DNA from 4 places in the Streptomyces sp. LS-MS-L19 genome. Region 2 is predicted to be linked to each of the others. Evidence: riboswitches for the same ligand, from Rfam matches in the RefSeq annotation. Region 2 holds a riboswitch; each other region holds the start of a gene.

Region 1 (7,509 bases), 1.0 Mb from region 2:
CCGCACCTCGTTCTGGTCGAACGTCGTCTCCTGGTGGACCAGGTACGACCGGATGGGCTCACCGCCCACGGCGGCCTCCACCGCCTCGGCCACGAGGGCCGGGTAGTAGCCGCTGCGTTCGATCGCCGCCCGCAGCCCCTGGGTCGTCGTACTGGTCTTGGCCATGACGTCCATCCTACGGGGGCGCACTGACTGCGAGGCACCGCTCGCCGCAGCTCAGTACGTGGGGAGTGTCCGCGGGCCGAGGTCGTCGCGGGCGGGCGGCGGCGCGAGCCGTACGGAGGCGCCGAGGACGCTCAGGCCACGCGGAGCGACGACGACCGGCTCCAGCGTGACCGCCACGACCTCGGGATGGTCGTCGACCAGCCGGGACACCCGCAGCAGCAGCTCCTCGAGGGCGGGTGTGTCCACGGGTGTGGAGCCGCGCCAACCGAAGAGGAGCGGGGCCGTCCGGATCGAGCGGACCAGGGTCGTCGCCTCCCGGTCGGTGACCGGAATCAGCCGGTGCGCGGTGTCGCCCAGCAGCTGCGAGGCGGCCCCCGCGAGCCCGAAGGACAGGACGGCACCGGCGGCGGGGTCGATGACGGCCCGGATCACGGTGTCCACCCCGCGCGGGGCCATCCCCTGCACCACGGGCCGCAGTTCGTCGGGCGGGCCGAACAGCTCGGTCAGCTCGGCGTACGCCCGCCGCAGCTGCTCCTCGTCGGCGAGGTCGAGGCGTACGCCACCGAGGTCGGCGCGGTGGCGCAGGTGCGGGGCGGTGGCCTTCAGGGCGACCGGGTAGCCAAGGGTGCGGGCGGCCTCCGCGGCCGCGTCGGGGGTGGGGGGGGGCAGGGCGCGGTGCACCTCTATGCCGTACCTGCCGAGCAGCTCGCAGGTCTCGTCGGCGCCGAGGGTGAGGCCCTGCCCGCGCGTGAGGAGGCCGTCGATGAGGGTGGCCGCGCCCTTCTCGTCGATGTTCTCGTAGTCGGGCACCTTGCCGGGTTCGGCCGCTTCCCGGCGCCACTGGGCGTACTCCACCACGTCGGCCAGGGACCGCACCGCGCGCTCGGCGGCGGGGTAGGCCGGGATGAGACGGTCGGAGGTCTCGGGGACGGGCGGCCGGACGGGGGCCGGTGCGGCCTGGAGCCGGTCCAGGGCACGGAAGGGGTGGTCGGCGCGGATCGTCGGCGGGCCCGCGGCGGCCTGGGGTGCGGTGCTGGTCGCCGCGGACAGGGCCTGGGCGAGGCCGCCGAGTTCGACGTGCACCACGAGGACCGGCTTGCCGGGGACCTGCTCGGCGGCGGACCTGAGGGCCTCGGCGAGCGCGGCGTCGCCGACGGATCCCTGGCCGACCGCGGGGATCGCCGTCACGATCACCGCGTCGCAGGCGTCGTCGGCCAACGCGCGCGCGAGGGCCGCGTGGAAGTCCTCCGGCGCGGCCGCCGTGGTCAGGTCCAGCGGGGGCGTCGGCTTGAGGCCCTCGGCCACGCAGGCGTCGTAGGTGAGCAGGCCGAGCGACTCGGAGTTGCCGAGGATCGCCACCCTGGGCCCGGTGGGCAGCGGCTGACGGGCCAGCAGCAGGCCGGTGTCGACGAGTTCGGTGATGGTGTCCACGCGGATCACGCCGGCCTGCCTCAACAGCGCGGACACCGTGGCGTGCGGCAGGCGGGTGGCGCGCACGGCGTGGCCCTGCGGGGCCGATCCCGCCCCCTGCACGACGACCAGGGGCTTCGCCGCCGCCGTACGCCGGGCGAGGCGGGTGAACTTGCGGGGGTTGCCGATGGACTCCAGGTACATGAGGACGACGTCGGTGTCCGGGTCGTCGTACCAGTACTGCAGGACGTCGTTGCCGGAGACGTCCGCGCGGTTGCCGGAGGAGACGAAGGTGGAGACGCCGGTGACGCCGGTGACCCCGCCGCCGCGGCGGTGCAGCCGGGAGAGCAGGGCGATGCCGATGGCGCCGGACTGGGCGAACAGGCCGATCCGGCCGGGGCGGGGGGTCTCGGGGGCCAGGGACGCGTTCAGCCGGACGTCCGGGGAGGTGTTGATGATCCCGAAGGCGTTCGGGCCGATGATCCGCATGCCGTACGCGCGTGCGTGCCGGACGAGTTCACGCTGGCGCTCGCGTCCCTCGGGGCCGCTCTCGGCGTACCCGGCGGACAGCACGACGAGCCCCTGCACGCCGTGTGCCCCGCACTCGGCGACGGCCTCGGGGACGTGCTCGGCCGGTACGGCGACGACCGCGAGGTCGACGGGGCTGTCGATGTCGCGCACCGAGCGGTGCGCGGGAACCCCGTCGACCTCCTTCTGCTCCTCCGGGAACGCCTTGTTCACGGCGTACAGCGGGCCTTCGAAGCCGTAGTCCCGGATGTTGGCGAGCACGCTGCGGCCCACACCGCCGGGGGTGCGGCCGACGCCGACGACGGCGACGGAGCCGGGGGCGAGCAGCCGCTGCACCGACCGGGACTCGGCGCGCTGCTCGCGCGCGTACTGCACGGCGAGCGAGCGGTCGGTGGGCTCCAGGTCGAACTCCAGGCGTACGACGCCGTCCTCGAAGCTGCGCTTCTGGGTGTACCCGGCGTCGGTGAACACCTTGATCATCTTGACGTTGGCGGGCAGCACCTCGGCGGCGAAGCGCCGGATGCCGCGCTCGCGGGCGACGGCGCCGATGTGTTCGAGGAGGGCGGAGGCCACGCCGCGGCCCTGGTGGGCGTCCTGGACGAGGAAGGCGACCTCGGCCTCGTCGGCGGGGGCGGAGGCAGGCATGCCATCGTCGCCGATGCGGTCGTAGCGTACGGTGGCGATGAACTCGCCGCCGACCGTGGCGGCGAGTCCCACCCGGTCCACAAAGTCGTGGTGCGTGAAGCGGTGGACGTCCTTGGCGGACAGGCGCGGGTAGGGCGCGAAGAAGCGGTAGTACTTCGACTCGTCCGAGACCTGCTCATAGAAGCTGACCAGGCGATCGGCGTCGTCGACGGTGATGGGCCTGATGCGCGCGGTGCCGCCGTCGCGCAGCACTACGTCGGCCTCCCAGTGGGCGGGGTACTCGTGCCGGTCCGACGCGCTCTGCATGGGCCCCAGAGTACGGCTCGCGTACGACAACGGCGCGAGGCAGTCTGTGGAGAACGCGCGCGAGAGCGCGAGGACGGATGTCGGGCCGAGGCCGCGGTCCGACGACTCACCCCGGGAGGACTCCGGTCCTGTCCGGAGACGTTTCACGTGTGGGAAACTGGTCTAGACAACCCTGAACACCGAAGGGCAGCATCACATGGCTGAGCGCCGCGTCAACGTCGGCTGGGCCGAGGGCCTCCACGCCCGCCCCGCTTCCATCTTCGTCCGGGCCGCCACGGCCGCAGGTATCCCGGTCACGATCGCCAAGGCCGACGGCACCCCCGTCAACGCGGCCTCCATGCTGGGCGTTCTGGGCCTCGGCGCCCAGGGCGGCGAGGAGGTCGTCCTCGCCTCCGACGCCGAGGGCGCGGACGCGGCCCTCGACCGGCTCGCGAAGCTGGTCGCCGAGGGACTCGAGGAGCTTCCCGAGACCGTCTGAGTTCTCCGGGGCACAGCGCGGTAAAAACAGTCGAAGGGCTCGTCCGAATTATCGGGCGGGCCCTTCGCATTTCCCTTTCACGGGCAGCAGAATTACTGCCCCACGAATTGCCCCCTCTTTGTATACGGCGCCCGTGTTAATGCCGCAGACCCGTCACGTTTACAGGATGTTGCGAGGTCCTCACACGGTCGGCGCGATCCGCCCCCGAGGTGAACCGCGGCCGGTGCGCCGCGCTCGAGCGCTCGGTGTGCAGGGCCGTGATCGCCCGCGCGCGCTCGCCGTCCCCGCGCGCCACCGCGTCCACGATCGCGCCGTGCTCCGCCCAGGACTCCACCGGGTCGGCGGGCGCGTCCACGATGTACATCCAGGCGATCTTGTGCCGCAACTGGGTCAGTATCGACGTCATCGCGGGGCTGCCGGCGGCCTGGGCCAGCGTCTCGTGGAACCAGCTCCCCAGGGAGCGCAGATCCTCGCTGTTGCCCCGCCTGGCCCGCTCCTGGCCCAGCCGGACCAGGCCGCGCAGCACCTTCAGATGGGCCTCGGTGCGCCGCTGGGCGGCCCGGGAGGCGCCGAGCGGCTCGAGGAGCATGCGCATCTCCAGGAGGTCCGCGCCCTCCTGCTCGGTGGGTTCGGCGACGCACGCGCCCGCGTGCCGCCGGGTCACGACGAAGCCCTCGGCCTCCAGGGTGCGCAGGGCCTCCCGGACGGGGACGCGGGAGACGCCGTAGCGACGGGCGAGCAGTTCCTCGGTGAGCCGGCTGCCGCGCTCGTGGACACCGGCGACGATGTCGTCCCGGATCGCCGTGCATACCGAGTGCGCCGGAATACGCATGTCCGACCTCCGTCTTAATCCCCGTGAAACGTCGCCGATTGACGTGTGTTCAGTGACTCTATTGCAATCCGCGGGAATTTCCGACGGCGGGCCGGAATCCGGGGATATTTTTTGGACAACACGGCGGCGGAAACGACGAAACCCCGGCTCGCGGGAGCCGGGGCCTCGTGGGGATCGCGCGGGAGTCGCGCCGGGGGCGTCAGACGTTGACGCCGTGCGAGCGCAGGTAGGCGACGGGGTCGATGTCCGAGCCGTACTCGGGGCTGGTGCGCGCCTCGAAGTGCAGGTGCGGCCCGGTGACGTTGCCGGTCGCGCCGGACAGGCCGATCTGCTGGCCGGGGGTGACGGACTGGCCGACCGAGACGCCTATGGACGACAGGTGGCCGTACTGGGTGTACGTGCCGTCGGCCATCCTGATCACGATGTTGTTGCCGTACGACCCTCCCCAGCCGGCCTCCACGACGGTGCCGCGGCCGACCGCGTGCACGGAGGTGCCGCTGGCGGCGTGGAAGTCGACACCGGTGTGGCTGCCGGACGACCACAGGGAGCCGCCGCTCTTGTAGCCGGTGGAGATGTAGGAGCCGGAGATCGGGGCGACGAAGGCGTTGAGGCGCTTGCGCTCGGCCTCGCGGGCGGCGCGCTCCTTGGCCTCGCGTATCTCCTTGGCCCTGGCCTCGGCCTTGCGCTTGGCCTCGGCGGCCGCCTTCTTCTGCGCGGCGGCCTGCTCCTGGGCCACGGCCTGGGCGTCGATCTGCGCGGCGAGCGACTCGCCGGTGCTGACGACGGGCATGAGGCCGCTCTGCTCGACGGAGCTGACGGAGTTGTCGGCGGCGAGCGCCGGGGCGGCGATGGTGCCGATGACGCCGGTGGTGGCGAGGGCGGCGACGCCCGCGGCGCGGGCGGTGGTGCGCTTCATGCGGCTGGGACGACGGTGCTTCCCGGTGGCGCAGGTGAACGCCATGTGGTGGCTGGTCCTTTCCTTCCTTCTCGCCTACCGGGTTAGCTGACGGGTTCGGAGCAGGAAGGTCTCCTACGGGCCCCCTCGCGGTGCGCGGGCGCCCGATTCACCCCAGGGACGTGTGGTGGGTCCCCGGCTCCCCTGGCTCGCGCCGTACGGGGACTCGGCGATGACTGTCCGGTGCCGCGGACGCGGCTCGGTGCCTGACGGACAGCCCAGAGGACGCTAAGCGGGGCAACTTTCAATCCCCAAACCGATCACGGTTTTTGTAGCGCATCCCACAGGGCAGACAGGCAACCTCCGCCCCAATTCGGACATCTAAGAGACCTGGGTGTCGAAAGGGCCCTGGTGACGCTTCCGTCACCAGGGCCCCTAGATCGCGCTTCCTCTACTCGGCCGTCACGACCTTGACTTCGCCGATGCCGAGCGCCTCGACGGGCTCCTTGATGGCGGCCGCGTCGCCGACCAGGACCGTCACCAGCCGGTCCACCGGGAAGGCGTTCACGACGGCCGCGGTGGCCTCGACGGTGCCGGTCGCGGCGAGCTGCTGGTACAGCGTCGCCTGGTAGTCGTCCGGCAGGTGCTGCTCGACCTGGTCGGCCAGCGTGCTCGCGACGGCCGCCGCGGTCTCGTACTTGAGCGGCGCCACACCCACGAGGTTCTGTACGGCGACATCGCGCTCGGCGTCGGTGAGACCGCCCTCGGCGAGCGTGCGCAGCACCTTCCACAGGTCGTCCAGGGCGGGACCGGTGTTGGGGGTGTCGACCGAGCCGCTGATGGCGAGCATCGCGGCGCCCGAGCCGTCCGGCGCGGACCTGAGGACCTGCCCGAACGCCCGTACGCCGTAGGTGTAGCCCTTCTCCTCGCGCAGGACGCGGTCCAGGCGGGAGGTGAGGGTGCCGCCGAGGCAGTACGTGCCGAGCACCTGCGCGGGCCACACGCGTGCGTGCCGGTCGGCGCCGATACGGCCGATCAGCAGCTGCGTCTGCACGGCGCCGGGGCGGTCCACGATGACGACCCGTCCGGTGTCGTCGGCGGTCACCGGCGGCACCGGGCGCGGCTGGGCCTGGGAACCGGTCCAGGAGCCGAGAGTGTCGGCGAGCAGCGCGTCCAGGTCGATGCCGGTGAGGTCGCCGACGACCACGGCGGTCGCGGTGGCGGGGCGCACGTGCTTCTCGTAGAAGGCGCGTACGGCAGCGGAGTCGATGTTCTCGACGGTCTCCTCGGTGCCCTGGCGCGGGCGCGACATGCGCGAGTCCGCCGGGAAGAGCTCCCGGGAGAGCTCCTTGGCGGCGCGGCGCGAGGGGTTGGCCAGCTCGTGCGGGATCTCGTCCAGGCGGTTGGTGACGAGCCGCTCGACCTCGCTGTCCGCGAACGCGGGCGCCCTGAGGGCGTCGGCCAGCAGACCGAGCGCCTTGGCCAGCCGGGAGGCGGGCACTTCGAGGCTGAGGCGGACGCCCGGGTGGTCGGCGTGTGCGTCGAGGGTGGCGCCGCAGCGCTCCAGCTCGGCGGCGAACTCCTCGGCGGAGTGCTTGTCGGTGCCCTCGGAGAAGGCACGCGCCATGATCGTGGCAACGCCGTCCAGGCCGGCCGGTTCGGCGTCCAGGGGCGCGTCCAGGAGCACCTCGACGGCGACGACCTGCTGGCCGGGGCGGTGGCAGCGCAGGAGGGTCAGGCCGTTGTCGAGCGTCCCTCGCTCGGGGGCGGGGAAGGCCCAGACCTTGGGCTCGCCCGCCTGCGGCTGCGGGTGGAATTCCATCGCGGCGAGCTCGGTCACTTGGCCGCCTCCTCGTTCTCGTCGGTGGCTTCTACGGTCGCCGCGGCCTCCGGGTCCTCGGAGGCGTCCTCGGCACTGTCGGCGATCTCGGCCGGGGCGGTGGGCTCGTAGACGAGCACCGCGCGGTTGTCGGGGCGCAGCTTGGCCTTGGCGACCGCCTGCACCTCCTCCGCGCTCACGTCCAGGACGCGCTGCACGGCGGTCAGGGCGAGCTGCGGGTCGCCGAACAGGACGGCGTAGCGGCACAGTTCGTCGGCGCGGCCCGCGACGGTGCCGAGCCGGTCCAGCCACTCGCGCTCCAACTGTGCCTGGGCGCGCTCCATCTCCTCGGCGGTGGGGCCCTCCGCGGCGAACCGGGCGAGCTCCTCGTCGATGGCGGCCTCGATGACCGGCACCTCGACGTCACCGGA
Region 2 (7,509 bases):
CCCGTCTTCGCCGGACTCTGGAGCGACGGCGGCTTCGGCGGCGCGAGCCGGGCCTGGCACGCCTGGCAGCGGGCGTACGTCATCCCGGACGCCGACCACGACCGCCCCGTGCTGTTCAACTCCTGGGAGGCCACCAACTTCGACATCTCCGAGGAGCAGCAGGGCACCCTCGCCCGGCGGGCCGCCGCGGTCGGTGTCGAGCTGTTCGTGGTCGACGACGGCTGGTTCGGCGCCCGCACCAGCGACCGCGCCGGGCTCGGCGACTGGGCCCCCAACCCGGACCGCTTCCCCGCCGGCCTCAAGCCGCTCGGCGACTACGTGCACGCGCTCGGCATGCAGTTCGGCATCTGGGTCGAGCCGGAGATGGTCAACCCGGACAGCGAGCTGTACCGCGCCCACCCGGACTGGGTGCAGTACCAAGCGGGACGAAAGCGGACGGAGTTCCGCAATCAGCTCGTACTGAACCTCGCGCGCGAGGACGTCCGGGAGTACCTGTGGGAGCAGCTCGACGCACTGCTGTCGAGCGCCCCGATCGACTACGTCAAGTGGGACTTCAACCGCTGCTTCACCGACGCGGGCTGGCCCGGCGACCCCTACCCGCAGCGCCTGTGGGTGGACCACGTGCACGGCTTCTACGCCCTGCTGGACCGGTTGCGCGCGGCCCACCCCGGTGTCGCCTTCGAGTCCTGCTCGGGCGGCGGCGGCCGGATCGACCTCGGGGTGCTGAGCCGCACCGACCAGGTGTGGACCTCGGACAACACCGACCCGCTCGACCGTCTCGCCATCCAGCACGGCTTCAGTCAGATCCACCCCGCGCGAGTGATGGCCGCCTGGGTCACCGACAGCCCCAACACCCAGCTCAACGACCGGGTGAGCTCGCTGCGGTTCCGGTTCGTGAGCTCCATGGCCGGGGTGCTCGGGGTCGGCGGCGACCTCACGGAGTGGACCGAGGAGGAGCTCGCCGAGGCCCGCCGCTGGGTGGACCTCTACAAGGAGATCCGGCCCCTGGTGCAGCACGGCGAGCTCCACCGGCTGCGGCCACCGCGGGGCGGGCTGAGCGCGGTGCAGTACGTCCGCGGGGACGAGACGGTCGTGCTCGCGTGGCTTCAGGCTCAGCACTACGGGGAACCCGTGCCCGCGGTGCGGCTGCGCGCCCTCGACCCGACGGCGTCGTACGAATGCCTCGAAACGGGCGAAGTTCACCGAGGGGCCGTATTGCTGCATCACGGACTTCGCACCGGTTTGCGCGGCGACCTGGATGCGGCAGTTCTCCGGCTGCGCCGCATCTAAGGCTTCTGTCCGAATTGCTGGATTCTTTCCAACTCCTTCCGGAGTATGGGGTCCTGTGAATTCGTGACGTGAGGAGCGTCATATCGGTGACGGTGCGTCGCCCGTCATGTTCACGTAATTCGTCTGGTTTTCAAGGGGCTTTGTGTCGGGGGCGGGCGTCTGATTCACACAGGGTGACCGGTAATTCCCATAAGGGATCAACAGGAACGCATTCGCGGGGAACTGCTCACTTGTCCCTTTGCGTCTTGCTCGTTTACGTTCGCCACCGATCCGGTCGGACGCCCAATCCTGCCGCCGAACGGATTCCGCACACACTCACCCGTGCACGGCAGGAGCGGGGGACCCACAGGCAGTACCGCCTGTTCCGGTCTCCGGAACAGGCTTGGGGTTTAGTCGCGTCCCGACGCGGCCGGGCATCTCCAGCTCGCACCCGACAGCTCACCTCGCAGGCGCCGGAGAGGAATTCGCCATGCCCGCGAAGGGTAAGCACCGCCGCCCGAAGTCCCAGCGCTTCACCCGCTCGATCGCCGTCGCCGGTACCGGGGGTGCCGCGCTCGCCCTCCCGCTCATGGGGGCCACCGGCGCTCACGCCGCCACCGCGCAGTCCGTCTCGGAAAAGGCCGTTCAGTCGCTTCCGGTCACGCAGAAGGCCGCCGCCAAGCCGGCCGAAAAGACCGCCAAGAAGGACACCGCGAAGGCCTCGACCGTGCGCACCTATTCGGTGCGTGTCGGCGACTATCTCTCGAAGATCGCCGACGAGCAGAATGTCGCCGGCGGCTGGAAGAAGCTCTACGCCGACAACCGCGAGGCCGTCGGTGACGACCCCTCGCTGATCCACCCCGGCCTGAAGCTGTCGATCGGCAAGAAGGCGACCACCGGCGCGACGAAGACCAAGTCCTCGGCCAAGTCGTCCTCCTCGAAGTCGTCTTCCCCGAAGGCGGAGAAGGCGGAGGCGAAGGCGTCGAAGTCGACGGCCGCGACCCAGAGCTCCGACACCAGCTCCAGCGGCTACACCCTCCCGGTCAGCGGTGCCACCATCGGCACCGGGTACCGCGTGGCGGGCGCCATGTGGTCCAGCGGTTACCACACCGGAGTCGACTTCGTCGTCCCGACCGGCACCTCGCTGAAGGCCGTCGCCGCGGGCACGGTCGTCTCCGCGGGCTGGGGCGGCGCCTACGGCAACCAGGTCGTCATCAAGCTGAACGACGGCTACTACGCGCAGTACGCCCACCTCTCGCAGCTCTCCGTCTCGGCCGGCCAGACCGTGACCGAGGGCCAGCAGATCGGCCTCTCCGGCGCCACCGGCAACGTGACAGGGCCGCACCTGCACTTCGAGATCCGCACCACGCCGGACTACGGCTCGGACGTGGACCCGGTCGCCTACCTCCGCTCGAAGGGCGTCGCCGTCGGCTGACCCCGCCCCTGTGCCACCGAAGGCCGGACCCCGATCCCCGGGTCCGGCCTTCGGTGTTTTTTCGTCGGCAGCCCACGCACTGGTGTTTGCGCCTTCATGATCACTTCATTGCGTTCTTGTGGCAGGGGTGCTCAGGGCGTCGACAGGGAGGGGAAGGTGGGGACACAGTGAACTCCGTTGTTGCGCAAGCGCTTTCTACGGCCTTCGGAGGTCACCGTGCCCGGCGTCGACCGACGCACCGTCTTCAAGGGCGCCGCAGCCGCGGCCGCCCTCACCCAGTTCTCCTGGGCGCAGTCCCGCTCCGCCGCCGCGGTGGCCGGTGACGACGACACCGAACTCCACTGGCTGGAGGGGCAGCCCGACGTCCACGCCGGTGCCACCTGGGGCGTGCCGTGGTCGCGCGGCACCCACCGCCCGGAGCAGCGGTTCCGGCTCGCCACCTCGGGCGGCGACGAGGTCCCGGTGCAGAGCTGGGCCACCGCCTACTGGCCCGACGGCTCGGTGAAGTGGACCGCGCATGCCATCGCCCCCGACGCACCGCGGGCCGACCGCTATCTGCTGAGCGCGGGCAGTCCGGCCGCGCCCGCCCACCGGGTCACCGTCGGCCGGGGCAGCGGCGGCCGGATCGAGGTGTCGACCGGCGTGATCACCGCCGTCTTCGGGACCAAGGGCTCCGACACCGTCGTACGCGGGATCCGGCGCGGCACGACCGAGATCGCCCGCGACGGACGGCTGGTGGCGCTGCGCCAGGACTCCGTGCGCGAGGGCGCGGACCTCGACAGCTTCGCGGGCCGGATCGAGAAGATCACGGTCGAACAGGACGGACCCGTCCGTGCCGTGATCCGGGTCGAAGGGCGGCACCGGCACGGTGGCAGGGCATGGCTGCCGTTCGTGCTGCGGTTCGCCTTCTTCGCCGGTGCGGAATCCTTCCGCCTGGTGCACACCTTCGTCTGGGACGGCGAGCAGCGGCCCGGCTCCGACGAGGGCGACTTCCTGCGCGGACTCGGCGTCCGCTTCACTCTGCCGCTGAGCGATCAGCCCTACGACCGCCATGTGCGGTTCGCCGACGCGGGCGGCGGCCTGTTCAGCGAGGCCGTCCAGGGAATCACCGGGCTGCGGCGCGACCCGGGCGCGGCGGTGCGGGCCGCACAGATCGCGGGCGAACGACTCCCCGACACCGCCACGTGGGACACCCGGGTGGCGAGCCGGCTCGCCTACATCCCGCGCTGGGGCGACTACACGCTCACCCAGCCGACCGCCGACGGCTACCAGATCCGCAAGCGCACCACGGCGGGCTACGGCTGGATCCCGGCCGCGGCCGGACAGCGCGCGGCCGGCTTCGGCTACGTCGGCGGCGCCGACGGCGGACTCTCCTTCGGCCTGCGGGACTTCTGGCAGCGCCACCCCGCCCAACTCGACGTGCGCGGCGCCGAGTCCACGGCCGCCGAAGTCACCCTCTGGCTCTACTCACCCGAGGCCCAACCCCTCGACCTGCGCTTCTACCACGACGGCCTCGGCCAGGACACCTACGAGGAACAGTCCGACGGCGGCCTGGAGATCACGTACGAGGACTACGAACCGGGCTTCGGCACCCCGTACGGCATCGCCCGCACCACCGAACTGACCTTCTGGGCCCTGGAGAAGACCCCGCCCGCCGAGGCCCTGGCCGCCCAGGCGAAGGCGGTGGCCGCTCCTCCGCTGCTCGCCGCCACTCCCCAACGGCTGCGCTCGGCAGGTGTGTTCGGCGACTGGGCGCCCGTGGACCGCTCCTCGAAGGCCCGCGCGGTGATCGAGGACCACCTCGACGACCTGTTCGCCTACTACCGCGACCAGCGCGAGCAGCGCCGCTGGTACGGCTTCCTCGACTACGGCGACGTCCAGCACACCTACGACAACGACCGGCACGTCTGGCGCTACGACGTCGGTGGATTCGCCTGGGACAACTCGGAGTTGGGCACCGACCTCTGGCTCTGGTACCACTTCCTGCGGACCGGCTCCCCGGAGGTGTTCCGGTTCGCGGAGGCAATGACCCGGCACACCGGCGAGGTCGACGTCTACCACCTCGGCAAGTGGGCGGGCCTCGGCACCCGGCACGGAGTGCAGCACTGGGCGGACAGCGCCAAGCAGGTGCGCATCTCCACGGCCGCCAACCGCCGCTTCCACTACTACCTCACCGGTGACGAGCGCACCGGCGACCTGTTGAGCGAACTCGCCGACGTGGAGCTGACCTTCCTGGAGGTCGATCCGCAGCGCAAGGTCCGCACCGACGGCTACGAGCCCGGTGACCGGCACGCCCTGTCGGTCGGCTTCGGCACCGACTGGGGCGGGATCTCGGCTGCCTGGCTCACGGAATGGGAGCGGGGCGGTCCGGGCGCGGCCCGGGCGAAGGCCAAGCTCGTCAACTCGCTGCGGACCATCGCCGCACAGCCCAACGGGTTCTTCACGGGGGCGGGTCTGCTCGACGCCGACACCGGCAAGTTCGCCGTGACGACCGACACGGCCGTCAACGTGTCCCATCTCAGTGCCGTCTTCGGCCTCGTCGAGACCAACAGCGAGATCGTCTCGTTGCTGGGCGAAGAGGAGCCGGAGTTCCGTGCGGCCTGGCTGAACTACGCGCAGTACTACAACGCCACCGACGCCCAGAAGCGTCAACTCACCGGCTCCACCTGGAAGTCGGCGCTCCCGGCCGCACATTCGCGCATCACCGCGTACGCGGCCCGGCGCAAGGACGACCCGACGCTCGCCGCGCGCGCGTGGAAGGAGTTCTTCACCGGCAGCGACACCTACTTCCCGTCCAACGACTGGAACCCGGTCACGATCAGGACCCCGTCGGTCCTGCGGACCACGCGCGAGATCCCCTGGATCTCCACCAACTCCTCCGCCCAGTGGGCCCTCGCGGCGATCCAGAACCTGGCCCTGATCGGAGACCGGATCCCGTCATGAGACGCACCCTCGCGACCACGGTCACCGTCGTCGGCCTGCTCGCCGCCACGGTGCCGCCCGCCCTCGCGTCCCGTGCCCCGGCCGTCGTACGCCCCGACGACCGGCGTATCGCCTACGAGGGGCACTGGAGCCGGACCGCCGAAGCCGCCGTCACCGTCAACTCCGGCTCCCGGCTGCGGTTCCGCTTCACCGGACCGTCCGTCCACGCCCTCTTCGACGTCTCGTCCGTCACCGTCCCCGCCCAGATCTACGTGTCGGTCGACGGCGGCCCCGAGCAGCCGCACTCCGTCGACCGGACGGACCTGGCGATCACGGCGGCCGGCGGCGGGTCGCACTCCGTCGAGATCTCCGTCAAGGACGTCTTCTCGCGGGTCAACCGGTGGGTCCCCCCACTGGAGACGGGGGTGGCGCTGACCGGGATCCGGGGGCAGCTGCTGCCGCAACCCCCTGTCAAGAAGCGTGAATTGGTGTTCTACGGCGACTCGATCACCCAGGGCGTCATGGCCCTGTGCGAGGTCAACACCTCGGACTGCGCTGACGGTACGGCCGCCTACCCCACGCTGGTCGCCGACGCCCTGCACACCTCGCTCACCCAGGTCGGCTTCGGACGGCAGGGAGTGATCCAGACCGGCAACGGGGGAGTGCCCGCCGCGTCCGACGCGTACGGCTGGAACTACGCGGGCTCCAGGGCCGATTCGGACCGCCGGGCCGATGTGATCGTGGTGAACCAGGGCACCAACGACGCCACGTTCGGCTCCGCCGAGTTCCGCGCCGCCTACCGCGCCTATCTGACCCGGCTCCGGGCCGGCGCACCGCACGCCCGCATCCTCGCCCTGCGCCCCTTCGACGGCAGCCATGCCGCGGACATCGCCGCCGTCGTCGACGAACTCGCGGACCGGCGCGTCGAGTTCGTCGACACCACCGGCTGGCTCGACGCCACGCGGGGCGACTTCAACGGCACGGTCCATCCCAGCGCCCAGGGCCACCGCAGGGTGGCCGAACGGCTGATCGGCCTCATCGCGAAGCAGCACACCGAGACGACGAGGCAGCATCCCGAAACGACGAGGCAGCTTCCCGAAGCCTCGAAGCAGCACCCCGAATCCTCGAAGCAGGCCCCCGAAAGGAGCCCCCTGACATGACGACCACCCGCAGAGCCTTCGGAGCCCTCGCCGCAGGTGCCGCCCTGGCCGCCCTCGGCCCCGCGGCGGGCGCGAGCGCCTCGCCCCGCCACCGCCGCCTCATCGCCCACGACGACTTCCGCCACGGCCTCGGACAGTGGGCCGTCGAGCTGGAACAGGGCGGCACGGTCACCGCGAAGCGGGGGACCCTGGAGGTCGACGTGCCCGCCGGCGCGACGATCTGGTTCAAGCAGCGGCTCGCAGGGCCGTACGTCATCGAGTACACCGCCACACCGGTCTCGGAGGGCGGGGTCAACGACCGCGTCTCCGACCTGAACAACTTCTGGAACGCGGTCGACGTCCGGTCCCCGCAGAACATCTTCGCCACGCGGCGCGGCGGGGCGCTCGCCGAGTACGACTACCTCAAGACGTACTACGTCGGCTACGGCGCCAACACCAACACCACGACCCGACTGCGCCGCTATGTCGGCGAGGCGGGCGTGCGGCCGCTGATCTACGACTACACCGAGCCGCTGCTCGTCGCGAACCGGCCGAACCGGGTGCGCATCGTCTCCGACGGCTCCGGGGTGAAGTGGTGGAACAACGGGCGGCTCGTCTTCGACTACGCCGACCCGGCGCCGTACACGAGTGGGCACTTCGCGTTCCGGACCACCTGGAGCCACTTCCGGATCAACGACTTGCGGGTATGGCGATCGCAGCCTCAACAGCCGTGACGAGAGACCT
Region 3 (7,509 bases), 4.3 Mb from region 2:
GGTCACCAGTACCTGGTCAACAGCAAGGAGACGCGGAACGGCTACACGATCACCGTGGACCGGGACGCCTGGGACGGGCCGGTGGCGATCACCGGCTGAGGGCGGCCACGCGTGCGCGGATGAGGCGGGCGCACACGAGCCTGGCCGAGGGCTGCCCACGCGTGCGTGACGGCCGTGGCGCGGTGCGGGCGGCGCGGCGGTGCCCGAAGTCCTGGTGAATCGTTGGTCGAATGGGTTGGCCAGAGCCGGTCACCTGCCTACCATCGATCACCGCAAGACCTTGTGCACCGTCGCACAATCTCCTCGGGAGGCTTCCTTGCACCGCCGTCGTCGCACCGCGCTAGTCCTCTCCGCCGCCCTCGCCTGCGCGGCACCCCTCCTCACCGCCTGCGGAAACGACGCGCATCCCGGCGCGGCGGCCGTCGTCGGCGGCCAGCGGATCACCGTCGCGCAGCTGGAGAACCGGGTCACCGAGGTGCGCGACGCCCAGCGGGCGGCCGTCACGGACGAGACGCAGTACGCGCAGGCCATCGCCAAGACCGGCACCCTCGCCCGCGACGTCCTGCACGGCATGGTCCTCGACCGGGTGCTGCACCGGGCCGCCGAGGACGCGCACGTGAGCGTGACCCGCAAGGAGGTCCAGCAACTGCGCGCCGGTCTGGAGGAGCAGGCCGGTGGGTCGAAGGGCCTGGAGACGGCGTGGCTCCAGCAGTACGGCATCGCGCCCGAACGCCTCGACGAGAGCCTCCGCCTCCAGCTGGAGGCCCAGAAGCTCGCGGCGAAGCTCGGCACCGACACCAGCGATCCCGCCTTCTGGGGCGCCCTGACCAAGGCCTCCAAGGAACTCGACGTCGACCTCAACCCGCGCTACGGCACGTGGGACGCCCAGAAGAGCGCCCGGGCGGACGCGAAGACGCCGTGGGTGCGGGAGGTCACCGGGGCGGGCAGCGAGCAGACGGCGTAGGGGAGGCAGGGCGCATCACCGCGGGGTGAAGCGCCCGGACGAAGATCATACGATCGCATCGTCACCCCCGCCCTGTGGACAACCCGATCTCCCCGTCGGCGGTGTGCGTTAGCTTCGAATCGTGAACGCAACCGGCTTCGAGCCCGCCCCCGACCAGGACGACCAGCACGACCAGGCCCTCAATACGGCGCCCGCCGCCGACAGGGCGCCCGCCCCCGACACGGCCTCCGTCCCCGGCCGTATCGTCCTGCTCACCACCAGCCACCGCGTCGCCCCCGGCCTGCTCTCCTGGCCCGCCTGGCAGGCGCTGCACGCGGCCGACCGTGTTCTCTGCGCGGACGGGGCGCATCCCCAGCTGCCGTATCTGCGGGAGGCGGGGATACGCGTGGACGAGGCGGCGCCGACGGCCGAGGAGCTGGTGGGCGTGTGCGCGGGCGGGAACACGGTGGTCGTCGTGGCCACCGGAGAGGGCGAGCCGGCCCTCACGGACGGCCTGGCCCGGCTGGCCGGTTCCGGACGTGTGCAGATGCCCGAGCTGGAGCTGCTCCCCGCCTCGTACGACCTGCCCGGCGCCCGGCTCCTCGACCTCGTGCAGGTCATGGACCGGATCCGCGCGGAGTGCCCGTGGTCCTCCCAGCAGACCCACAAGGGCCTGGCGAAGTACGGGATCGAGGAGGCGTACGAACTCGTCGAGGCGATCGAGGAGGGCGACCGCGACGAACTGCGCGAGGAACTCGGTGACGTCCTGCTCCAGGTGATCTTCCACTCCCGTATCGCGGAGGACGACCCGGACACCCCCTTCTCCATCGACGACGTGGCCGGCGGGATCGTCGCCAAGCTCATCCACCGCCACCCGCATGTCTTCGGCGACGAGACGGCCACCACCCCCGAGGAGGTCAAGGCGCACTGGCTGCGCACCAAGGCGATAGAGAAGCAGCGCACCTCGGTGACCGAAGGCGTCCCCCTCGGCCAGCCCGGCCTGGCCCTCGCGGCGAAGCTGGCGTCACGCGTGCGGACGGCGGGACTGGAGGTCCCCCTGCCCGCGGGCGAGGGCATCGGCTACGAACTCCTCGCCCTGGCCGCCCGCGCGGAGGCCGACGGAACAGACCCGGAGGCAGCCCTGCGAGCAGCCGCCCGCGCCTACCGGGACGCGATCCGCCGGACGGAGACGGACACGAAGTCGGAGACGGGGAAGCAGACCTGAGCGACGCCCCCGGGGATGCCGGGCGGGCGGTTGGAAGCGACGGCACGGTCATGGAGCCGTAGGAGAAGGAGACCGGAGCAGACCCCCCGAAAACCCGGCTACGGTCAAGGAGTGACCGACCAGCCCACCGCCACCCCCACCCCCACTCCCACCCCTGACCTCTTCACCTGGGAGTTCGCCACCGACCCCTACCCCGCCTACGCCTGGCTCCGGGAGCACGCCCCCGTGCACCGGACCCGGTTGCCCAGCGGTGTGGAGGCCTGGCTGGTCACCCGGTACGGCGACGCCAAGCAGGCGCTCGCCGATCAGCGGCTCAGCAAGAACCCGGCGCATCATGACGAGCCGGAGCACGCCAAGGGGAAGACCGGTATCCCCGGCGAGCGCAAGGCGGAGCTGATGACGCATCTGCTGAACATCGACCCGCCGGACCACACCAGGCTCCGACGGCTCGTCAGCAAGGCGTTCACGCCGAGGAGGGTCGCCGAGTTCGCGCCCCGGGTGCAGGAGTTGACGGACCATCTCATCGACCGGTTCGCGGCGACCGGCTCCGCCGACCTCATCCACGACTTCGCCTTCCCGCTCCCCATCTACGCGATCTGCGACCTCCTCGGCGTCCCCCGTGAGGACCAGGACGACTTCCGGGACTGGGCGGGCATGATGATCCGTCACGGGGGAGGGCCGCGGGGCGGGGTCGCGCGGTCCGTGAAGAAGATGCGCGGGTATCTCGCCGAGCTCATCCACCGCAAGCGGGAAGCGCTGCCCGCCGAGCCCACCCCCGGTGAGGACCTCATCTCGGGGCTCATCCGGGCCTCCGACCACGGCGAGCACCTCACCGAGAACGAGGCCGCGGCGATGGCCTTCATCCTGCTGTTCGCCGGCTTCGAGACCACCGTCAACCTCATCGGCAACGGCACCTACGCCCTGCTCACCCACCCCGAGCAGCGCGAGCGGCTCCAGCGGTCCCTCGCCGACGGCCGAAGCGACCTCCTGGAGACGGGGGTGGAGGAACTGCTGCGCTACGACGGGCCGGTCGAGCTCGCCACCTGGCGGTTCGCCACCGGGCCCCTGCGCATCGGCGGTCAGGACATCGCGGCCGGCGACCCCGTGCTCGTGGTGCTCGCCGCGGCGGACCGGGATCCGGAGCGGTTCGCCGACCCCGATGTGCTCGATCTGTCCCGCCGTGACAATCAGCACCTCGGTTACGGACACAGCATCCACTACTGCCTCGGCGCCCCGCTCGCCCGGCTGGAGGGCCAGACCGCGCTCGCCACGCTTCTGACCCGTCTCCCCGATCTGCAACTCGCGGTGGATTCAGCCGATTTGCGCTGGCGTGGCGGGCTCATCATGCGTGGACTGCGTACTTTGCCCGTGGAGTTCACACCCGTCCGGTAATCGACCGACGAGTCCACTGAACCCCGTAGGAGGGCCGGTTAAACATGACGCGCTCTCAACTCTGTGATCTTCACGTGATCTACGCGGCATTAACTTGTGACAAGTGATCGAACCCCTATACGTTCACGGACCAGCGCGGTGGCCTGAACCACTTGCCGCGCGGGCTCTGCTGTCTCGGGAAAGGTCCCTCCATGCTCTCCGGGAACGGTCGTCACCGTCGCCCCCGTCAGGCTCCGGCCCTGCTCGTGGCGGCCGGCGTGACAGGATCCGCCATCGCGATCCCCCTGCTCGCGGCGAGCGGGGCGAGTGCCGCGACCGGCACCACCTGGGACCGGGTGGCGGAGTGCGAGAGCGGTGGCTCCTGGAGCGCCAACGACGGCAACGGCTACTACGGCGGCCTCCAGATGTCCCAGGAGAACTGGGAGAAGTACGGCGGTCTCGAGTACGCCAAGACCGCCGACCTGGCGAGTCGCAACCAGCAGATAGCCGTGGCCGAGAAGCTCCTCGCGGACCAGGGCATCGCCGCCTGGCCGACCTGCGGTCTGCTCTCCGGACTCAGCAAGGACTCGAGCTCGGCCGGCGTCGACACCGGCGTGGGGAGCGGAACGCCCTCGCCGTCGGCGTCCGGATCGTCGGAATCATCCGGCTCGTCCAACTCGTCCGGTTCCGCCGACTCGTCGGAGACCGAGGACTCTCCCGGCCTGCTCGACGCGCTGGACGGTTCGGCCGCGACGCCCTCGCCGTCGGCCACTCCGTCCAACGGTGACGAAAGCGCATCCAAGTCGGGCAAATCCGCCCCCAAGGGGCCAGAAGCCTCGGTCAAGGAGAGCGCGCAGCCTTCCGACGGTTCGCCCGTGGTGAGCGCAGAAGAGGATGAAGCGGACAAGTCGTGGCAGGAGGGCGGTTCTTCGGCCCTCGTCGACGTCGGTGCCCTCGGCTCCGGCAAGCACCGCGGCGACAGTGTCGAGGAGGTCACGACGAAGAGCGCGACGCCCTCCGCGGCTCCCTCCGGTGGCCGTCACGCCGCTCGCACCTACACCGTCCAGGAAGGCGACTCCCTCGCCTCCATCGCCGACTCCCTTGGTCTCGACGGTGGATGGCGCGCCCTCTACGCCGAGAACAAGGACCGCATCGGCGCCGACCCGAGCAACATCTCCGCCGGTCAGACGCTCGACACAGGGGCTGAATAGGGCCGAAAAGGCCTGAAAAACAGCGGCAGTTCACGTCACGCTTCGCACCGAATGTCCACTTTGGTGAAAGTGTGGGATGAGTCTCAGAAGCCCTGATCGTCTTTGAAATTCCGCCGAGCGCGTGTCTACCGTCGTCACCGCTCGGCAACCCGAGCCCCGTCTGTCGCAACGCCGAATCCTGCCAGCGGCCGTACGGGAACAGTCGTCGCGTCAAGCGCCGTAGGCAGGAGCGGGGGACCCAAGGTAAGCGCCGGGCCCAGCAGTTCACGCTGGACCGGCTTGGGGTGAAGCCGCGCACCGCAGGGTGCGCGACCGGGCAACTCAACCGGCCCGAACCCGACAGCTCACCTCGCAGGCGTCGGTGAGGGGATCCACCATGCTGTTTTCCGGCAAGGGCAAGCACCGTCGTCCGTCCAAGGCCACCCGCGCCGCCGCGCTCGCCGGCGTCACCGGTGTCGCCATCGCCGCCCCGCTGATGGCGGCCGGCAACGCCTCCGCCGCCACCGCCTCCGAGTGGGACGCCGTCGCCCAGTGCGAGTCCGGCGGCAACTGGTCCATCAACACCGGCAACGGCTACTACGGCGGTCTCCAGTTCTCCGCCTCCACCTGGGCCGCGTACGGCGGCACGCAGTACGCCGCGCAGGCCAACCAGGCCAGCAAGGCGCAGCAGATAGCCGTCGCCGAGAAGGTCCTCGCCTCCCAGGGCAAGGGTGCCTGGCCGGTCTGCGGCACGGGCCTGTCCAGCGCCGCCTACAACGGCGGCACCAGCTCGTCCGCCGGCTCCTCGAACTCGGGCTCCAGCAGCCGTTCCACCGACGAGCAGAGCGCCTCCCGCTCCACCGACCGCCCGGCGGCCAAGAAGACCGTCACCACCCCGACCGGCAAGAAGGTCAAGAAGGGCGACGGCGAGTACAAGGTCGTCAAGGGTGACACCCTCAGCTCGATCGCCGAGAAGCACAAGGTCAAGGGCGGCTGGCAGAAGCTGTTCAAGCTGAACAAGGACATCATCACCGATGCCGACTTCATCTACCCCGGCCAGCAGCTGCACCTGAAGTAAGGACCCAGCTGAACCACAGCGCCCTCACAGCCGTGGTCCTCATACTGAAGGCCTCGTGAGGGCCACCCCCCCGTCCCCACGGGCTCCCCGCTCCGGTGCGTGTTCCCCCGTACGCACCGGGGCGGGGTTTTTTGCGCGCGCTTGCACGGCGGTCTTTGTTCAGTTCAGAAACAATTTACTCTCGGTTTCGTCCACAGGTCGGTCCACACAGTGGCCGATACCCCGGAGCCGGTTAGGCTCTAGGCGCAAGGCCCACGCGGCCCCGCACAACCAGCGTCAGATCCAAGAAGGAGATGCTCGTGCCGTCCATCGACGTCGTCGTAGCCAGGGAAATCCTCGACTCGCGAGGCAACCCCACCGTCGAGGTCGAGGTCGGCCTCGACGACGGCAGCACCGGTCGTGCCGCCGTCCCCTCCGGCGCCTCCACCGGTGCCTTCGAGGCCATCGAGCTCCGCGACGGTGACCCGAACCGCTACCAGGGCAAGGGTGTCGAGAAGGCCGTCCTCGCCGTCATCGAGCAGATCGGCCCGGAGCTCGTCGGCTACGACGCCACCGAGCAGCGCCTGATCGACCAGGCGATGTTCGACCTGGACGCCACCGACAACAAGGGCTCGCTCGGCGCCAACGCCATCCTCGGCGTCTCCCTCGCCGTCGCCCACGCCGCCTCCGAGGCCAGCGACCTGCCGCTCTTCCGCTACCTGGGCGGCCCGAACGCGCACCTGCTGCCCGTTCCGATGATGAACATCCTGAACGGCGGCTCGCACGCCGACTCCAACGTGGACATCCAGGAGTTCATGATCGCCCCGATCGGCGCGGAGTCCTTCTCCGAGGCGCTGCGCTGGGGCACCGAGGTCTACCACACCCTCAAGAAGGTCCTGAAGAGCAAGGGTCTGTCCACCGGCCTCGGCGACGAGGGCGGCTTCGCCCCGAACCTCGAGTCCAACCGCGCCGCCCTCGACCTCATCCTCGAGGCGATCAAGGAAGCCGGTTACATCCCCGGCGAGCAGGTCGCCCTCGCGCTCGACGTCGCCGCCTCCGAGTTCTACAAGGACGGCAAGTACCAGTTCGAGGGCAAGGAGCGCTCCGCCGCCGAGATGACGGAGTACTACGAGGAGCTCGTGGCGGCCTACCCGCTCGTCTCCATCGAGGACCCGCTGTTCGAGGACGACTGGGCCGGCTGGAAGGTCCTCACCGACAAGCTGGGCGACAAGGTCCAGATCGTCGGCGACGACCTGTTCGTCACCAACCCGGAGCGCCTGGCCCGCGGCATCGAGGACGGCGCCGCCAACGCGCTCCTCGTCAAGGTGAACCAGATCGGCTCGCTCACCGAGACCCTGGACGCCGTGGAGCTCGCCCAGCGCAGCGGCTTCAAGTGCATGATGTCCCACCGCTCCGGCGAGACCGAGGACGTCACCATCGCCGACCTGGCCGTCGCCACCAACTGCGGCCAGATCAAGACCGGCGCCCCGGCCCGCTCCGAGCGCGTCGCCAAGTACAACCAGCTGCTGCGCATCGAGGAGATCCTCGACGACGCCGCGGTCTACGCCGGCCGCAGCGCCTTCCCGCGCTTCAAGGGCTGACCCTTAAGGGGCTAAGCCTTAGCCAGTCGTACGTACGTCCCCGTACCGGTCCCGTACCGTGTGCGGGGACGTACGCACGTAGAAGGGGAGGCGGAGAGCCGATGGCCGTGAAGGACCGGGAC
Region 4 (7,509 bases), 6.9 Mb from region 2:
TGGAGGAGCTGCTCGTGCGGCACACCGGGCGCGACCCCGAGCAGGTGAGCGCGGACATCGAGCGGGACAGGATCCTCGACGCGCAGGGCGCCCTGGACTACGGCCTCGCGGACGCGATCGTCCCGAGCCGCAAGTCCTCGCGCACCACGCCGGGCGCGAGGTGAGCCGTAGATGATCCCGGACCTGCCACCGCTGCCCGCGCTCACGCGTGCCGAGGGCGAGCTGATCGACCGTTATCTCGACGTCGTCGACCTGCTGGGCCGGATCAACCCGGCGCGGCACGAGGACACCTACGGCGGACTGCGCGCGGCGCAGGCGCTGGTGAGCAGGGCGGCCGAGCTGCGTGACGCCCTGGTCGTGATGCACGCCCGGGGTGAGCGCGAGCTGCACACCGCGACGCTGGCCCGGGCCCTGCGGGTGCTGGACGGGGAGCGGCGCACGGCCCGGGTCACCGTGCCGCCCGCCGACGACAGTTGACGAGGCGTCCGCGGCTGAGCTGAAACGGGCCGAACGACGTACCCCCTATTGGAGGAGGCGCGGCTCCTTTTTCGCGACCGTCAGGGTCGCGCAACGCGTGTGACACGAGAGCGGAATGAGGAGTTTCTGTGCTGGTCGGAGGCTCCTCGGGCGCTCGACACCCCTGCGTTCGAAGGGGTGTTCACCCAAACGGGTGAGTGGTGAGTAACAACACAAATCCACGGTTCCGTTGGGTTTTTCGCACTTCCGTGCGCCAAGATCCCTGTCTGACGACAAGACCCCGCCGCAGCGGCGGGGCGATCCGGGCGGACGCCGAGTCCTGCCGCCGCCTGGATGACCGGTCGACAGAAGTGGATCGGCAGGAGTGGAGGACCCAAGCACGACGGGTCGCCGGGACGGTCACGCCATGACCGGGCCGAGCAGCCCTTGGGGTGAAGCCGCGTCAGCGGCCGGGCAACTTCGCCAGCCCGAATCCGACAGGTCATCCTTCACAGGCGGCTGACGAAGGGTTGCGCATGACTGCGCTCAATCGTGTCCCGTCGCTGATGGTCCGGGCCGGTACGGTCTCGGCGTTCGCCATGGCCGCTGTGGGCGGCTCCGTCGTGGTTCCGGGCGTCGCAGCCGACGCCGCCGCCGCGACGCCGGCGACGAAGGCGCTTCAGGTCGCGGCGTCCAAGAAGGGATCGCCGTACAAGTACGGCGCCACGGGGCCACGCCGCTTCGACTGCTCAGGGCTCACGCTGTACTCGTTCAAGAAGGCGGGCAAGAAGCTCCCGCGGACGGCGGCCCAGCAGTACAACAAGACCCGCCACATCGGCGCCGGTAGCCGCAAGGCCGGTGACCTGGTGTTCTTCCACTCGGGCTCGAACGTCTACCACGTCGGCATCTACGCCGGGAAGGGAAAGATCTGGCACGCCCCCAAGACCGGGGACGTGGTGCGACTGCAGAAGATCTGGACGAAGAGCGTCTGGTACGGCCGGGTCAAGTGACGCCCCGAGGGGCCGGCGGCAACCTGACCTGCCGCCGGCCCCTCGGGTCTCCCGGAGGCTGGGCCGGCGGCAGCACACCGAGAGCCGTGAGCGCGCCTCCGGTGCCGCCGGTCCACGAAGTACGACCACGATCAGCGCGGCTTTGGGGTTGAGCGCATTGGCGACGACCCCCCGCCGCAGCGGGCGCGCGACTGCGCCGACGCCGACGACGGCCCCCGGACGCGTCTCCAGAACACCGCCAGGGTGGCGCCGCCCCCAGGTACAACACACAGCGCCCGGAACAGCCCCTGAAAGGCCGTGAGCACCTCCGCGCCCCGGCCACCGCGAGCGCGGTGTGCAGCAGTAGTCCGGCCACGAGGCCCAGCGCCGGGTGAAGGCGAGCAGCTGCGCATCCATGCGCCCTGAGTTCGCCAGTTCGTCGTACGAACTCGGTCGTTCATCGGGCCGGGAGGCGGCGGCCGCCACGGACGCCTACCGATGCCTCCTGCCGGGCCCCGGGCGTCGCGCTCGGTCCCCGTCGTGGGTTCTACGGCTCCTGCTGGCCCGCCGCCGGGACCGGCTGGGCCGGGACCGTCCACGGGAGTTCGATGGAGACGGTCTTGCCGCCCTCCCGTGTGGGCCTGACTCTCAGTTTTCCGCCGCACTCCGCGGTGAGCCAGCGGATGATCACCATCCCGCGTCCGTTGTCCTGCTGGACCGCGGCCGGAAGGCGCTTGGGGAAGCGGGGGTGGCTGTCGGTCACCCCGATGCGCAGTTGTTCGTCACGGTCCAGCTCGATGTCCACCGTGAAGGTGGGTGACTGACCGAAGGTGTGCTGTACGGCGTTGGTGGCGAGTTCGGAGACGATGAGCCGGACGGTCTCGGCGGTGTCCGTGGACGAGGGCAGCCCCCACTCTGCGAGTGTGCTCAGGACGTAGGTGCGGGCCGCGGAGACCGAGGCGGGTTCGCTCGGCAGAGTGACGGATGCTTCCAGGTGATCTGCCATGGCGACGTCGTCCCTTTCCCACGGGACCGGAGTCCGACACGGTGCGGATGGTTCGAGTACGGTCCCGGACTGGTGGTTCTTCGCCAGAGTGCCATTACCGAGGCGGCGACGGGTGCCGATCCACCAAGATATGCATATATCTGTCGCTCGAAGCGGTGAACTCTGCGACGCGAGACCGTATTTGGGCGGCTCGTAGGGAGTAAGGAGTAGCGCATGCAGCACGGTCCCGCGGTGCGCCGTCGAAAGCTGGGCGCCGAACTGCGTGCGCTGCGCGCGAGTGCGGGCCTCACCAGCGGTGAGGCGGCCCGGCTCGTGGGCTGGCACCAGTCGAAGGTGAGCCGGATCGAGACGGGTGCCAGCGGGGTGAAACCGGCCGATGTGCGGTTACTCCTCGACGCCTTCGGCGTGACGGACGCGGATCTGCGGGAGCTGTTGCTGGTATTGGCGGGTTCCGACGAGGGCGGCGGCGGCCGGCACCACTGGTGGCACGCCTATCGTGGCGTACTCCCGCCGACCTACCGGGACTTCATCAGTCTGGAGTCCCAGGCGAGCGCGATGCGCACCCTGGAGACCTCGGTGGTGCCCGGGCTGCTCCAGACGCCCGAGTACGCCCGCGCGGTGACCCGGGCCGCGGTGGACGGGCTCGACGACGAGCGGCTCGACGCGCTGGTCGAGGTGCGGCTGGCCCGTCAGGACGTCCTGCGCGCCGAGCGGCCACTGGAGTTGAGCGCCGTCCTGGACGAGGCGGTGCTGCGCCGGGAGGTCGGCGGCCCCGAGGTGATGACCCGGCAGCTGCGCAGACTCCTCGAGGCGGCCCGGCTGCCACAAGTGCGCCTGCAGGTACTGCCGTTCACGGCCGGGGCGCATGTGGGTATCACCGGCCCTTTCGTAATCTTCTCATTTTCGAGCACTTCTGATCTGGACGTGGTTGTTCTCGACCACTTGACGAGTAGCCTCTACCTCGAACGGAAAGAAGACCTGGAGGCCTACACCGAGGCCTTCAACACCCTTCAGGGCCACGCCCTTTCGCCCGAGGACTCGTTGGATTACATCGCCGGATTAGGTGACGGCGCGTAAGGAGGCACCATGTCTGCACTGCCTCGGCACGTTCCTTCCAGTACCGAACTGTGTGAAGTGCGGTGGCTGCGCAGCAGTTACAGCACCGGAGCGAACAACTGCGTCGAGACGGCGAGGCCGTCGGCCGGGCCCTGGGCCGGGCTGCTCGCCGTACGCGACTCCAAGGACCCGGACGGACCCGCGCTGCTCTTCTCCCCCGAGAGCTGGGCGGGCTTCACAGCCGCGTTCTGACCGTCGGTCCACCCAGGCGCACGGCCGTGTCACGCCGACTCATGGTCGTGTCTCGCCGATCACCCGTACAGCGCGTTCGATCTGCTCCTCGGAGAGGTCCGCGCGGGCGGTCAGCCTGAGCCGTGAGATGCCGTCGGGCACGGACGGGGGCCGGAAACAGCCCACGAAGAGCCCGGCGGCCCGGCAGTCGGCCGCCCACTGCACGGCCTCCTCCGGGGAGGGCGCGCGCACCGAGACCACCGCGGCGTCCGGACGTACCGCTTCCAGACCCGCGGCGGTCAGACGTGCGTGCAGTCCGGTCGCCACCTCACGCGCGCGTGCGGCCCGCTCGGGCTCACGGCCGAGCAGGCGCAGTGCCGCGAGGGCGGCTCCCGCCGCCGCGGGGGCCAGACCGGTGTCGAAGATGAACGTCCGTGCCGCGTTGACCAGGTGCTCGATCACCCGTGCGGGGCCGAGCACGGCACCGCCCTGGCTGCCGAGCGACTTGGACAGCGTGACCGTGACGACCACGTCGTCGGCGCCCGCGAGCCCCGCCGCGTGCGGGGCCCCGCGGCCGCCGGCGCCGAGCACGCCCAGGCCGTGCGCGTCGTCGACGACCAGGCCCGCGCCGTACTCCCGGCAGGCCGCGGCGAGACCGGCCAGCGGTGCCGCGTCCCCGTCGACGGAGAACACGGTGTCGGACACGGCGACCGCGGGCCCGTCATGCGTACCGAGCGCCTTGCGGACGGCCTGCGGGTCGGCGTGCGCGACGACCTGGGTCGTCCCGCGGGCCAGCCGGCAGCCGTCGATGAGGGAGGCGTGGTTGCCCGCGTCGGAGACGATCAGCGAGCCGTGCGGCGCGAGCGCGGTGACGGCGGCGAGGTTGGCCGCGTAACCGGAGGAGAAGACGAGCGCCGCCTCGAAGCCGCAGAAGTCGGCGAGCTCGCGCTCGAGTTCGGTGTGCAGCTCGGTGGTGCCGGTGACGAGCCGCGACCCGGTGGCGCCGCCGCCCCAGGTCCGGACGGCCGCCTCCGCTCCCGCCACGACCTCGGGGTGGCGGGCCAGGCCCAGGTAGTCGTTGCTCGCGAGATCGAGCAGCGGCGAGTCGGCCGGCCGGGGCCGCAGGGTCCGTACGAGTCCGGCCCGCCGGCGCGCGGCCGCCTGCTCGTCGATCCAGCCGAACGCCATGGGTCCTCCGGTGCTTTTGTAGACAACGGACAGACCCTAGCGGCAGCAAACGCTACCCACGGTGTGGCAATACCCACACGTCAAAGCGGGTGAGTTGTTCGGTCCCTACCTTGGCCGAAGGCGGGTCCGTAGGACAGGATCGGCTCTCATGGACCTGCTGAACACGCTGGTGGACAAGGGGCTTCGGCGCGAGCTGCCGACCCGCGAGGAGGCGCTGGCCGTACTGGCCACGTCCGACGACGAGCTGCTCGATGTGGTGGCCGCGGCCGGGAAGGTGCGCCGGCACTGGTTCGGGCGGCGGGTGAAACTCAACTATCTCGTCAACCTGAAGTCCGGGCTGTGCCCCGAGGACTGCTCGTACTGCTCCCAGCGGCTCGGCTCGTCGACCGGCATCCTCAAGTACACCTGGCTCAAGCCCGAGCAGGCCTCCCAGGCCGCGGCGGCCGGTCTCGCCGGTGGCGCCAAGCGGGTCTGTCTGGTGGCCTCCGGGCGCGGGCCGACCGACCGGGACGTGGACCGGGTGGCGGGCACCATCAAGGCGATCAAGGAGCAGAACGAGGGCGTGGAGGTGTGCGCCTGCCTCGGTCTGCTCTCCGACGGCCAGGCCGAGCGGCTGCGCGAGGCGGGCGCGGACGCCTACAACCACAACCTCAACACGTCCGAGTCGACCTACGGCGACATCACGACCACCCACACCTACGCCGACCGGGTGGACACCGTGAACAAGGCCCACGCGGCCGGCCTGTCCGCCTGCTCGGGTCTGATCGCCGGCATGGGCGAGTCCGACGAGGATCTCGTCGACGTCGTCTACTCGCTGCGCGAGCTGGACCCCGACTCGGTGCCGGTCAACTTCCTGATCCCGGTCGAGGGCACCCCGCTGGCCAAGGAGTGGAACCTCACCCCGCAGCGCTGCCTGCGCATCCTGGCGATGGTCCGGTTCGTCTGCCCGGACGTGGAGGTCCGCATCGCCGGCGGCCGCGAGGTCCACCTGCGCACCATGCAGCCCCTCGCCCTGCACCTCGCCAACTCGATCTTCCTCGGCGACTACCTCACCACGGAGGGCCAGGCCGGCAAGGCCGACCTGGAGATGATCGCCGACGCCGGGTTCGAGGTGGAGGGCGCGGGCGAGGTGACGCTGCCGGAGCACCGGGTGACGACCGGGGGCGGCTGCGGGTCGCACGAGGGCGGTGGCTGCGGCTCGGAGGCGGCCGAGAGCGCCGGGTGCGGGTCGCACGCGGGCGGCGGCGTCTGCGGTACGGCAGCCTCGGCGCCGGCGGTGAGCGAGCCCCGTACCGACCTGGTGGCCGTACGCCGTCGAGGCGCCGGAACGGATCTCGCGCCCAATGCCTGATCTGCCCGGCCTGCCGGTGACGGAGCTGCTGGCGCTCGACCGGCGGCACGTGTGGCATCCGTACGGTCCGATGCCCGGCCGGGTCGACCCGCTCGTCGTGGAGTCGGCGAGCGGGGTGCGGTTGCGCACCTCCTCCGGTGACCTCGTGGACGGCATGTCGTCCTGGTGGTCGGCGATCCACGGCTACAACCACCCGGTGCTGAACGAGGCCGCGCGCGAGCAGCTCGGGCGGATGAGCCATGTGATGTTCGGCGGACTCACCCACGAGCCCGCCGTACGGTTGTCAAAGCTCCTTGTCGACATGTCTCCCGAGGGCCTGGAGCATGTGTTCCTCGCCGACTCGGGGTCGGTGTCGGTCGAGGTCGCGGTGAAGATGTGCCTCCAGTACTGGCGCTCGCTGGGCCGTCCCGGCAAGCGGCGGCTGCTGACCTGGCGGGGCGGCTACCACGGCGACACCTGGCAGCCCATGTCGGTGTGCGACCCCGAGGGCGGGATGCACGAACTGTGGTCCGGGGTGCTGCCCCGCCAGGTGTTCGTGGACGCGCCCCCGGCCGCGTACGAGGAGTCGTACGCCGACCAGCTGCGTGCGGCGATCGAGCGGCACGCGGACGAACTGGCCGCGGTGATCGTGGAGCCGGTGGTGCAGGGCGCGGGCGGGATGCGGTTCCACTCCCCCGCGTATCTGCGGGTGCTCCGCGAGGCGTGCGACGCGCACGACGTGCTGCTGGTGTTCGACGAGATCGCGACCGGGTTCGGGCGCACGGGCGCGCTGTTCGCGGCGGAGCACGCGGCGGTGACGCCGGACGTGATGTGCGTGGGCAAGGCACTGACCGGCGGCTACCTGACGATGGCGGCCACCCTGTGCACGCCCCGGGTGGCCGACGGGATCTCGCGGGGCGAGGTCCCGGTGCTCGCGCATGGTCCGACCTTCATGGGCAACCCGCTGGCCGCGTCGGTGGCCTGCGCCTCGATCGGGCTGCTGCTCGGGCAGGACTGGCTCGCGGAGGTCAAGCGGATCGAGGCGGGACTGCGGGACGGGCTGGCCCCCGCGCGTGAGCTCCCAGGGGTGAAGGACGTACGGGTGCTCGGCGCGATCGGGGTCGTGCAGCTGGACCACGAGGTCGACATGAGGGCCGCGACGGAGGCCGCCGTACGCGAGGGCGTGTGGCTGCGGCCGTTCCGCGACCTCGTCTACACCATGCCGCCGTACGTCACCGGCGACGAGGACGTGG

What was found. A riboswitch is a leader RNA that binds a small molecule or an ion and turns the genes downstream of it on or off. The one in region 2 is predicted to bind cyclic di-AMP.
Region 1: linked by a shared signal. The riboswitch ahead of AC2XR2_RS33000 (M23 family metallopeptidase) and the one ahead of AC2XR2_RS37520 (M23 family metallopeptidase) in region 2 are both predicted to bind cyclic di-AMP.
Region 3: linked by a shared signal. The riboswitch ahead of AC2XR2_RS18460 (transglycosylase family protein) and the one ahead of AC2XR2_RS37520 (M23 family metallopeptidase) in region 2 are both predicted to bind cyclic di-AMP.
Region 4: linked by a shared signal. The riboswitch ahead of AC2XR2_RS06335 (C40 family peptidase) and the one ahead of AC2XR2_RS37520 (M23 family metallopeptidase) in region 2 are both predicted to bind cyclic di-AMP.

What each region holds. Positions count from the first base shown of each region.
Region 1 covers NZ_JBYCLL010000001.1:7,387,191-7,394,699, reverse strand. Annotated here, with positions in the region: gene AC2XR2_RS33020 (DUF5998 family protein) at 1-174, opposite strand, end outside; gene AC2XR2_RS33015 (bifunctional acetate--CoA ligase family protein/GNAT family N-acetyltransferase) at 217-3,054, opposite strand; gene AC2XR2_RS33010 (HPr family phosphocarrier protein) at 3,251-3,532, shown strand; gene AC2XR2_RS33005 (GntR family transcriptional regulator) at 3,669-4,364, opposite strand; gene AC2XR2_RS33000 (M23 family metallopeptidase) at 4,564-5,325, opposite strand; cyclic di-AMP (ydaO/yuaA leader) riboswitch at 5,339-5,501, opposite strand; gene AC2XR2_RS32995 (M16 family metallopeptidase) at 5,711-7,099, opposite strand; gene AC2XR2_RS32990 (M16 family metallopeptidase) at 7,096-7,509, opposite strand, start outside.
Region 2 covers NZ_JBYCLL010000001.1:8,413,365-8,420,873, forward strand. Annotated here, with positions in the region: gene AC2XR2_RS37515 (alpha-galactosidase) at 1-1,290, shown strand, start outside; cyclic di-AMP (ydaO/yuaA leader) riboswitch at 1,593-1,757, shown strand; gene AC2XR2_RS37520 (M23 family metallopeptidase) at 1,760-2,704, shown strand; gene AC2XR2_RS37525 (exo-rhamnogalacturonan lyase family protein) at 2,921-5,647, shown strand; gene AC2XR2_RS37530 (GDSL-type esterase/lipase family protein) at 5,644-6,786, shown strand; gene AC2XR2_RS37535 (DUF6250 domain-containing protein) at 6,783-7,499, shown strand.
Region 3 covers NZ_JBYCLL010000001.1:4,147,316-4,154,824, reverse strand. Annotated here, with positions in the region: gene AC2XR2_RS18485 (glycoside hydrolase domain-containing protein) at 1-99, shown strand, start outside; gene AC2XR2_RS18480 (SurA N-terminal domain-containing protein) at 317-964, shown strand; gene AC2XR2_RS18475 (nucleoside triphosphate pyrophosphohydrolase) at 1,086-2,168, shown strand; gene AC2XR2_RS18470 (cytochrome P450 family protein) at 2,280-3,560, shown strand; gene AC2XR2_RS18465 (transglycosylase family protein) at 3,752-4,750, shown strand; cyclic di-AMP (ydaO/yuaA leader) riboswitch at 4,956-5,123, shown strand; gene AC2XR2_RS18460 (transglycosylase family protein) at 5,127-5,807, shown strand; gene eno (phosphopyruvate hydratase) at 6,101-7,387, shown strand; gene AC2XR2_RS18450 (FtsB family cell division protein) at 7,489-7,509, shown strand, end outside.
Region 4 covers NZ_JBYCLL010000001.1:1,468,160-1,475,668, forward strand. Annotated here, with positions in the region: gene AC2XR2_RS06325 (ATP-dependent Clp protease proteolytic subunit) at 1-164, shown strand, start outside; gene AC2XR2_RS06330 (hypothetical protein) at 172-477, shown strand; cyclic di-AMP (ydaO/yuaA leader) riboswitch at 810-989, shown strand; gene AC2XR2_RS06335 (C40 family peptidase) at 993-1,466, shown strand; gene AC2XR2_RS06340 (ATP-binding protein) at 1,993-2,451, opposite strand; gene AC2XR2_RS06345 (helix-turn-helix domain-containing protein) at 2,665-3,528, shown strand; gene AC2XR2_RS06350 (DUF397 domain-containing protein) at 3,538-3,759, shown strand; gene AC2XR2_RS06355 (8-amino-7-oxononanoate synthase) at 3,799-4,926, opposite strand; gene bioB (biotin synthase BioB) at 5,075-6,277, shown strand; gene AC2XR2_RS06365 (adenosylmethionine--8-amino-7-oxononanoate transaminase) at 6,270-7,509, shown strand, end outside.